Pueribacillus theae: one gene and its partner. Each later gene encodes a partner of the first gene's protein in a complex. Links are inferred from orthologs where the notes say so. Each region holds a gene or a part of one and is shown on either strand. Other genes may lie near its edges.

The links. Proteins that work in one complex are often made in the same cells at the same time.
Region 2: the proteins of secY (region 1) and secG are in contact, whole or in part, in a crystal structure (PDB 5AWW), measured with the Thermus thermophilus proteins. The link is inferred for Pueribacillus theae from one-to-one orthologs. Residues at the interface, in WP_096411648.1 of Thermus thermophilus: Leu14, Gln16, Arg17, Phe20, Ile34, Pro35, Pro37, Ile72, Arg108, Arg109, Asn112, Gln113, Arg116, Ile117, Ile120, Pro145, Gly146, Trp147, Phe152, Phe155, Val156, Val159, Thr160, Val162, Ala163, Gly164, Ala166, Leu167, Trp170, Glu173; in WP_223903268.1 of Thermus thermophilus: Tyr5, Ile9, Tyr12, Leu13, Ala16, Leu19, Val20, Val23, Leu24, Gln26, Glu27, Pro28, Gln30, Gly31, Ala32, Asp34, Leu35, Met36, Gly37, Gly38, Ser39, Ala40, Asp41, Leu42, Phe43, Ala45, Arg46, Val48, Tyr53, Thr56.

The regions. Positions count from the first base shown.
Region 1 is NZ_QCZG01000004.1:78,805-84,276, reverse strand. The notes cover bases 1,782-4,683. They hold secY (preprotein translocase subunit SecY), read left to right. Parts: upstream 1,782-2,540; coding sequence 2,541-3,827; downstream 3,828-4,683. Other genes in these bases: map (type I methionyl aminopeptidase), read left to right, coding at 4,505-4,683; DCC39_RS03435 (adenylate kinase), read left to right, coding at 3,855-4,508; rplO (50S ribosomal protein L15), read left to right, coding at 2,101-2,541; rpmD (50S ribosomal protein L30), read left to right, coding at 1,873-2,061; rpsE (30S ribosomal protein S5), read left to right, coding at 1,782-1,859. Outside these bases: rpsH (30S ribosomal protein S8), read left to right, coding at 1-382; rplF (50S ribosomal protein L6), read left to right, coding at 411-947; rplR (50S ribosomal protein L18), read left to right, coding at 976-1,338; more of rpsE, read left to right, coding at 1,359-1,781; more of map, read left to right, coding at 4,684-5,251; DCC39_RS03425 (KOW domain-containing RNA-binding protein), read left to right, coding at 5,267-5,472. UniProt on the Bacillus subtilis protein: The central subunit of the protein translocation channel SecYEG. Consists of two halves formed by TMs 1-5 and 6-10.
Region 2 is NZ_QCZG01000007.1:19,177-23,329, reverse strand. What follows is about bases 1,286-4,153. They hold secG (preprotein translocase subunit SecG), read left to right. Parts: upstream 1,286-2,538; coding sequence 2,539-2,769; downstream 2,770-4,153. Other genes in these bases: rnr (ribonuclease R), read left to right, coding at 3,785-4,153; DCC39_RS04920 (alpha/beta hydrolase), read left to right, coding at 2,920-3,669; eno (phosphopyruvate hydratase), read left to right, coding at 1,286-2,463. Also shown: gpmI (2,3-bisphosphoglycerate-independent phosphoglycerate mutase), read left to right, coding at 1-1,156; more of eno, read left to right, coding at 1,180-1,285. UniProt on the Bacillus subtilis protein: Involved in protein export. Participates in an early event of protein translocation.

The DNA.
Region 1 (5,472 bases):
AGTTGCAGATATGCTTACCAGAATTCGCAACGCGAATACTGTACGTCTTGATAAATTAGAAGTTCCAGCTTCAAAAATGAAAAAAGAAATTGCTGAAATTTTGAAGCGAGAAGGGTTTATTCGTGACGTTGAATATATCGAAGATAATAAGCAAGGTATCATTCGGATCTTTTTGAAATACGGAAAAGATAACGAACGCGTCATCACTGGGCTAAAACGCATCAGCAAGCCAGGTTTGCGTGTTTATGCAAAAGCGAACGAAGTGCCTCGTGTACTTGGCGGATTAGGAATTGCAATTGTTTCAACTTCAAAAGGCGTTTTAACAGATAGAGAAGCACGCGGCCAGCAAATCGGCGGCGAAGTATTAGCATACGTTTGGTAAAAAAGAGTCAACGAATGGAGGTGTACGTATGTCTCGTATAGGATTAAAGCCGATTGAAATCCCAAACGGAGTAACAGTTACAAAAAACGGCAGCACCGTCACAGTGAAAGGCCCGAAAGGGGAATTAACACGGACATTCAATGCCGATATGATTATCGATATCCAAGAGAAAGAAATCACTGTCTCTCGTCCAAGCGATCAAAAAGATCACCGTTCACTGCATGGTACGACGCGCAGCTTGATTAATAATATGGTTCAAGGTGTAACGAACGGATTTGAACGCAACCTTGAATTAGTCGGTGTCGGATACAGAGCGAGCAAGCAGGGCCAGAAGCTTGTTTTAAACGTTGGTTATTCACACCCGGTTGAATTTGTTCCTGAAAAAGACATCGAAATCGATGTGCCTTCGAACACAAAAGTTATCGTAAAAGGCATCGACAAAGAGCGTGTCGGTGAATTGGCAGCAAATATTCGCGCAGTTAGGCCGCCTGAACCATACAAAGGCAAAGGCATTCGCTATGAAGGCGAGTATGTACGCCGTAAGGAAGGCAAAACTGGTAAGTAATCTTTGAAACAGAAAGGAGTGGCTCTCAGTGATTACAAAGATCGATCGAAATAAAAACAGAAAAAAACGCCATCTTCGTGTTCGTCGGAATCTTAAAGGGACTGCAGAATGCCCTCGCCTCAATGTGTTTCGTTCAACGAAACATATGTATGCTCAATTAATTGATGACGAAAAAGGCGTAACACTCGCTTCAGCTTCCACGCTCGATAAAGAAATCGACGTCCAAAATGGCGGAAATATTGAAGCGGCACAAAAAGTAGGCGAACTCATCGCAAAGCGCGCAACAGAAAAAGGTTTCACAAACGTCGTATTTGATCGCGGCGGCAACATCTATCATGGACGTGTAAAAGCTTTGGCAGATGCAGCTAGAGAAGCCGGCTTGCAATTTTAATCGAAAAAGGAGGGAATAGAATGGCTGCTATTGATGCTAGCAAACTCGAACTCGAAGAACGTGTAGTAACGGTAAACCGTGTAGCAAAAGTAGTGAAAGGTGGACGCCGTTTTCGTTTTGCTGCGATTGTTGTCGTGGGAGATAAAAATGGCCATGTCGGTTTTGGAACTGGAAAAGCACAAGAAGTTCCAGAAGCGATCCGTAAAGCGGTCGAGGATGCGAAGAAAAACTTAATTTCCGTGCCACGTGTAAACACAACGATTCCTCATGAAGTGATCGGCCGTTTCGGCGCAGGCAAAGTTCTCTTAAAGCCAGCTTCAGAAGGTACTGGAGTTATCGCTGGAGGCCCTGTTCGTGCCGTGCTTGAACTTGGCGGGATCGGAGACATTCTTTCAAAATCACACGGCTCAAGCAACCCGATCAACATGGTGCGTGCAACGATTGAAGGAATCAAAAACTTAAAGCGCGCAGAAGATGTTGCTAAATTGCGCGGCAAGTCTGTAGAAGAATTGTTAGGATAAGGAGGGAAATCCGATGGCTAAGCAATTAGAAATCACCCTCACTCGTAGTCCGATTGGACGCCCTAAGGATCAACGCGTGACGGTTACAACTCTTGGGCTTAAGAAACTCAATCATACCGTCGTTCACAATGACAACCCAGCGATTCGCGGCATGGTTGCAAAAGTCTCTCATCTTGTGACAGTAAAAGAAATCGAAGCGTAAATTGACAGATTCAGCAGATAGGAATAAGGAGGTGCCAAGATGAAACTTCATGAATTAAAGCCATCAGAAGGTTCACGTCACTCAAGAAAGCGTGTTGGACGCGGAATCGGATCAGGAAACGGAAAAACAGCCGGCAAAGGCCATAAAGGACAAAATGCCCGTTCTGGCGGAGGTGTGCGCCCTGGTTTTGAAGGTGGGCAAATGCCGCTATTCCAGCGTCTGCCTAAGCGTGGTTTTACAAACATTAACCGTAAAGAATATGCAGTCGTTAATCTCGAGAAACTAAACCGTTTTGATGAGGGAACGGAAGTTACGCCAGAATTGCTGCTTGAAACTCGCGTCATCAGCAAGCTGAAAGACGGTGTCAAAATTTTAGGTAATGGAGCTCTCGAGAAAAAGCTTACGGTAAAAGCCCATAAGTTTTCTTCATCTGCTAAAGAAGCAATCGAAACAGCAGGCGGAAACGTCGAGGTGATTTAATGTTCGGGACAATTTCCAACATGTTCCGGGTCAGTGATTTAAGGAATAAAATCCTATTTACGCTCCTTATGCTTATTGTATTTCGAATTGGAGCCTTCATTCCTGTCCCAGGAGTGAATAAAGATGTGCTCCAATTTGGCGGAGATGCCGGCTTGTTCGGTGTTCTCAACACATTTGGCGGAGGCGCATTACAGAGGTTTTCTATCTTTGCAATGGGAGTTATGCCCTATATCACTGCCTCTATTATTGTTCAGTTGTTACAAATGGATGTTGTTCCGAAATTTGCAGAATGGGCGAAACAAGGTGAAGTTGGCAGGCGTAAGCTTGCTCAATTTACCCGGTACGGAACGATTGTTCTAGGATTCATTCAGGCGTTGGCATTGTCGTTCGGGTTTAACAACTTGTTCCCCGGGTTAGTGCCAAACCCAAGCGTGTCCACTTACTTGTTAATCGCACTAGTTCTTACCGCTGGAACAGCATTTTTAATGTGGCTGGGTGAACAAATTACGGCAAAGGGAATTGGGAACGGAATTTCGATCATTATCTTTGCTGGGATTGTTGCTGCAATACCGACAAGCATCCAACAAATTTATTTGCAGCAATTTCAAAACCCAGATCAATTATTTTTAAGCATCGTGAAGGCCATTGGCTTGATCATCGCTATTTTGCTTATCGTTGTTGCGATTATTTTTGTTCAACAAGGATTGCGCAAAATCCCAATCCAATATGCAAAACGGGCAGTAGGACGCCAAACTGTTGGCGGGCAATCGACACATCTGCCAATCAAAGTGAACGCAGCGGGTGTTATCCCTGTTATTTTTGCAGTTGCCATATTCTATACACCGCGTACGGTTGCCGGGTTTTTCGGCGACAGCAAGATTGCGAATTGGCTTGTGCAGACAGTTGATTATACACACCCAATTGGCGGGACGATTTATGCACTGTTGATCATTGGTTTTACTTATTTCTATACGTTTGTTCAAGTGAATCCGGAGCAAATGGCGGATAATCTTAAAAAGCAAGGCGGCTATATTCCAGGGATACGCCCCGGAAAAAACACACAAACATACATTACGCGTATTTTGTACCGTCTTACGTTTGTTGGATCTCTTTTTCTTGCGATTGTCGCGATCATCCCCGTATTTTTTACGACGTTGGCAAATCTTCCTCCGAGCGTACAAATTGGAGGAACGAGCATACTTATCGTCGTTGGTGTTGCTCTCGATACAATGAAGCAAATAGAAAGCCAACTCATTAAACGCCATTATAAAGGATTCATAAAATAAAAGAATGCTTTATTATGGAGGGATAAGATGGATCTCGTATTAATGGGTCTGCCTGGTGCAGGCAAGGGTACTCAAGCAGAAATGATTGTAGAGAAGTATGGCATCCCTCACATTTCAACCGGAGATATGTTCCGTGCAGCAATGAAAGAAGGGACCCCACTTGGAAAGCAAGCGAAAGCTTATATGGATGCAGGCGACTTAGTCCCAGACGAAGTAACAAACGGGATTGTTCGCGAACGTTTATCAAAACAAGATTGCGAGAACGGGTTCCTGCTTGACGGATTTCCAAGAACGGTACCGCAAGCTGAGGCGCTTGATGCGATGTTGGAAGAGATGAACCGTGGGATTGACTATGTGCTTCACATTGACGTTGACCGTGAAAAACTAATGGAGCGCCTAACTGGCAGAAGAATATGCCGCAACTGCGGCGCGACATACCATATGATCTTTAACCCGCCGGCCCGTCCGGGAGTCTGCGACAAATGCAGCGGCGAACTTTACCAACGTGAAGATGATAACGAAGCAACAGTGGGCAATCGCTTGGAAGTAAACATCGCACAACAAGAGCCGCTGCTTACCTATTATAAGAATAAAGATATTTTGAAAACAATTGACGGCAACAGAAAAATCGAAGAAGTCTTTCGAAATGTTGATGAACTTATCGGGAGCCTTTCTGAATGATCATTTCCAAAACACCGCGTGAAATTGCGATTATGCGTGAAGCTGGAAAAATTGTTGCACTGACGCACCAAGAATTACAGAAGCATATTCATGCTGGCGTCACGACGAAACAGCTTGACGAAGTGGCAGATAAATTCATACGGTCTTTAGGTGCAATCCCTTCTTTTAAAGGCTATAATGGATTTACTGGAAGCATTTGTACGTCAGTAAATGAAGAGTTAGTGCACGGCATCCCAGGAAAACGCGTTTTGCTTGAAGGGGATATCATTAGCATCGACATTGGTGCTTACTATAACGGATACCATGGTGATTCTGCTTGGACCTATCCGGTAGGAGAAATCAGTGCTGATAGTATGCGTTTATTGGAAGTGACGGAAGAATCTCTCTATCGGGGTTTAAAAGAAGCAAAGCCTGGCGAACGTCTTTCAAATATCTCTCATGCAATTCAAACGTATGCTGAAGCTGAGGGATTTTCAATTGTTCGTGAGTACGTTGGCCACGGAATAGGGCAAGATTTGCATGAAGATCCGCAAATTCCCCACTATGGCCCGCCGGGAAAGGGACCGCGATTAAAGCCGGGAATGGTCCTTGCCATCGAGCCAATGGTTAATGCTGGTTCGCGTAATGTGAAGACCCTTGCGGACAATTGGACAGTCGTAACAACAGATGGTAAAAGATGCGCCCATTTTGAGCACACAGTGGCTATTACAGATGATGGGCATGAGATTTTAACAAAAGCCTAAGTGAAGGTGATGTTTGTGAGCGAATCGGAATCGATTCCCCAGATAGGGCAAGTTGTCCGGGTGTTGCGTGGGAGAGAAGCCGATAGTTACTGTGTTGTTATCGAACAATTGAATGAACGCTATGTTCGAATTGCGGACGGAGAAAAACGAAAGTACGATCGAGCCAAAAAGAAAAACATTAACCATCTCGAGCTCGTTGATTACGTATCTCCGGAAGTCAG
Region 2 (4,153 bases), on another replicon or contig:
TCAGCACATTTACGCTTTGCTTGGCATGGCAGCGAAAAATGGCGTTGAAAATGTTTATGTCCATGCATTTTTAGATGGACGCGACGTTCCCCCTAAATCAGCGTTAGGCTACATCGAAGAACTCGAAAAGAAAATGGCCGAAACCAGTGTTGGCAAGATTGCTACACTGTCGGGACGTTATTATGCGATGGATCGCGATAAAAGATGGGAACGAGTCGAGAAAACGTATCGTGCAATGGTTTACGGTGAGGGGCCTGCCTATACCGATCCCAAACAGGCGGTGGAGCTGTCATATGATGAAGGAATTACTGATGAATTTGTCATCCCTTCCGTCATTACCGATGCAAATGGCAGCCCAACGGCAACGATTAAAGACAATGATGCCATTATTTTTGTAAACTTCAGGCCGGATCGGGCGATTCAGCTTTCACAAGTTTTTACAAACGATGAATTTAACGGATTTAATCTTGGGAAGGGGTTCCCAAGAAACCTCCATTATGTATGTATGACACACTTTAGCGATACAGTAAACGGAGAAGTTGCTTTTCCGCCGATTAGTTTGGACAATACGTTAGGCGAAACGGTTTCCAAGTTAGGATTAACGCAGCTTCGCATTGCGGAAACGGAGAAATACCCGCATGTTACGTTCTTTTTCAGCGGTGGACAAGAAGAGGAATTCCCTGGCGAGGATCGGATTTTGATTGATTCACCGAAAGTGGCAACGTATGATTTGAAGCCTGAAATGAGTGCGTATGAAGTGACCGATGCACTCCTTGCGGAAATCAATGCGGATAAATATGACCTCATTATTTTAAATTTTGCCAATCCGGATATGGTCGGCCATTCAGGAATGCTTAAACCGACAATCCGTGCGGTGGAAGCAGTTGATGAGTGTTTAGGAAAAATTGTGGATCTCATTATTCAAAAGGGCGGCTCCGCGATTATCACGGCTGATCACGGGAATGCAGACGAAGTGGTAACGCTTGAAGGCAAACCAATGACTGCCCACACAACGAATCCTGTGCCTGTTATTGTGACGAAAAAAGGAGTAGAATTAAGGAATGACGGCATCCTTGCTGATCTTTCTCCAACCCTCTTGCACCTTTTGAACAAAGATCAGCCGAAAGAAATGACAGGAAAATCGTTAATAAAATAAGAGATGAACAAGGAGTGTTTCGAATGTCTATCATTGCTGATGTGTACGGCCGCGAAGTACTTGATTCCCGTGGAAACCCGACAGTTGAAGTTGAAGTTGTGCTGGAATCGGGCGCAGTCGGAAGAGCGCTAGTTCCGAGCGGTGCTTCCACAGGTGAATATGAAGCAGTGGAACTTCGCGACGGCGACAAAAATCGTTATTTAGGAAAAGGTGTTTTAAAAGCAGTCGACAATGTAAACAAGCTAATCGCTCCGGCAATCATTGGTTATGATGCATTGGATCAGCTTGGCGTTGATGAAGCGCTGCTCGAACTTGATGGCACAAACAATAAAGAAAAGCTTGGAGCAAATGCGATTTTGGGCGTTTCGATGGCTGTTGCGAGAGCGGCGGCAGATTACCTTGGGCTTCCGCTTTATGTTTATTTGGGCGGCTTTAACGCAAAGCAGCTTCCTGTCCCAATGATGAATATTTTAAATGGCGGCGAGCACGCCGATAATAACGTTGATATTCAAGAATTTATGATTATGCCTGTCGGAGCGGAGACGTTCGCTGAAGCGCTGCGCTGCGGCGTAGAAATTTTCCATTCGCTGAAAGCTGTACTGAAAGGCAAGGGGTACAACACCGCGGTCGGTGATGAAGGCGGTTTTGCGCCGAATTTAGCTTCGAATGAAGAAGCCCTCCAAACGATTATGGATGCCATTGAAAAAGCGGGATACAAGGCAGGAGAAGAAGTAAAGCTTGCGATGGATGTTGCGTCATCGGAAATGTATAAAGACGGAAAATATCATCTTGCCGGCGAAGGTTTAGTGAAAACATCCGATGAAATGATCGATTTCTATGAAGAACTCATTTCAAAATATCCAATCGTATCCATTGAAGACGGACTTGATGAAAATGATTGGGAAGGCTGGAAGAAATTAACTGACCGCCTTGGCGGCAAAGTCCAGCTCGTTGGAGACGACTTGTTCGTTACAAATACAGAAAAGCTGTCTGAAGGCATTGAAAAAGGGATCGGCAACTCCATTTTAATTAAAGTAAACCAAATCGGTACGTTAACAGAAACGTTTGATGCCATTGAAATGGCGAAACGTGCAGGCTATACTGCTGTCATCTCGCATCGTTCAGGTGAAACGGAAGACAGCACGATTGCGGATATTGCAGTTGCGGCAAATGCCGGCCAAATTAAAACAGGTGCACCGTCAAGAACCGACCGGGTCGCAAAATACAACCAATTGCTCAGAATCGAAGATGAGCTTGCATCTGTTGCTCAATATCCAGGAACAAACGCTTTCTATAATTTAAAGTAAGCAAGCCTCTGTACAGAGGCTTCTCTTTTTGATACATTCATTAGTAAGAGTCTCGTATGAATGGGAGGAAATACGATGCATACTGTTGCTTTGGTCTTGCTTGTTATCGTAGCGATTTGCTTAATTGGAGTCATCCTTTTGCAGCAAGGAAGAAGCGCTGGCCTGTCTGGTGCCATTTCCGGCGGAGCGGAACAGCTCTTTGGCAAACAAAAAGCGCGCGGTATTGATGCGCTATTGGTTCGGATTACAGTGGTTCTTTCTGTTTTGTTTTTCCTTTTGGCGATAGCCGTAGCTTATTTAGTGTAAAATGTTATTCAAAAAGTTTCGGGGTTTACATGACAAACCAGTTCAACGTTACTTTTATAGACTTTTGTTTAGCAGCAGGTTTTTCCCTGCTGTTTTTTAATATGAATTTGGGGAAAAGTACGATTAGGAGTATACGAGGAGGAGATCCATATGAGAATTATTCCGCCAAAGCCATTTACATTTGAAGCAGGAGAGCGCGCCGTGCTGCTTTTGCACGGGTTTACCGGAAATACAGCAGACGTCCGGATGCTTGGCCGCTATTTGCAAAAACGGGGGTATACATGCCATGCACCGCTTTATAAAGGGCACGGCGTTCCGCCTGAAGAACTTGTGAAAACAGGGCCTGAAGACTGGTGGCAGGACGTGATGGAAGGCTATCAATTTTTGAAAGATCAGGGGTATGAAGAAATTGCTGTCGGCGGCCTTTCGCTTGGCGGAGTTTTTTCACTGAAATTGGGTTACACTGAAAACGTAAAGGGACTTTTTACAATGTGTTCCCCAACAACATTTAAGAGCGAGGAATTGATGTTTGAAGGGGTTGTCCGCTATGCGAAGGAATATAAAGAGCTTGAAGGAAAACCGAAAGAGCAAGTTGAAGAAGAAATGGAAGCCTTTCGCAAAACGCCAATGGCAACGCTGAAGCAGTTGCAGGAGCTTAATTTGGAAGTAAGGGACGGATTGAAGAAAATTTCTGTTCCGGTTTTTGTTGCCCAAGGACGCCTAGACCAAGTGATTAATACGGAAAGCGCAGATGAAATCTACAACGGTGTCGGCTCTGAAAATAAAACAATCAAATGGTATGAAGAGTCTGGCCATGTCATTACGCTTGGGAAAGAAAAGGAACAGCTTCAAGAGGATGTTTATGCGTTTTTAGAAGGCCTTGATTGGCAAAGCAAGTAGCACTTATGCATCAAATCTTTATTCCGATCGTTTACATAGCTTTAAATTAGTTAAACATAGAAAAAAGGAGGGTGAAAGATTGAATAAAGAGAAAGCTGATCAAATCCTGGCATTTATGCGTGAAGAAGCATACAAGCCGCTTACAGTAGGGGAACTAGAAGAAGCGTTTGGCTTAAGCGATTCAAGTGAATTCAAAGATTTTGTCAAGACACTGAATTACTTAGAAGATAACGGATTGATTGTAAGAACGAGAAGCAATCGCTATGGCGTTCCAGAGCGAATGAACTTACTGAAGGGGAAGGTGCAAGGAAACGCAAAAGGATTTGCCTTCATCATACCAGAAGAAGACGGATTGCCTGATGTGTATGTTACCCAGTCCGATTTAAATGGAGCGATGAATTCAGATACGGTTATCGTTCGCTTGAACCAAAAATCATCCGGAACAAGGCCTGAAGGCGTCGTTATACGCATTGTTGAACGGGGT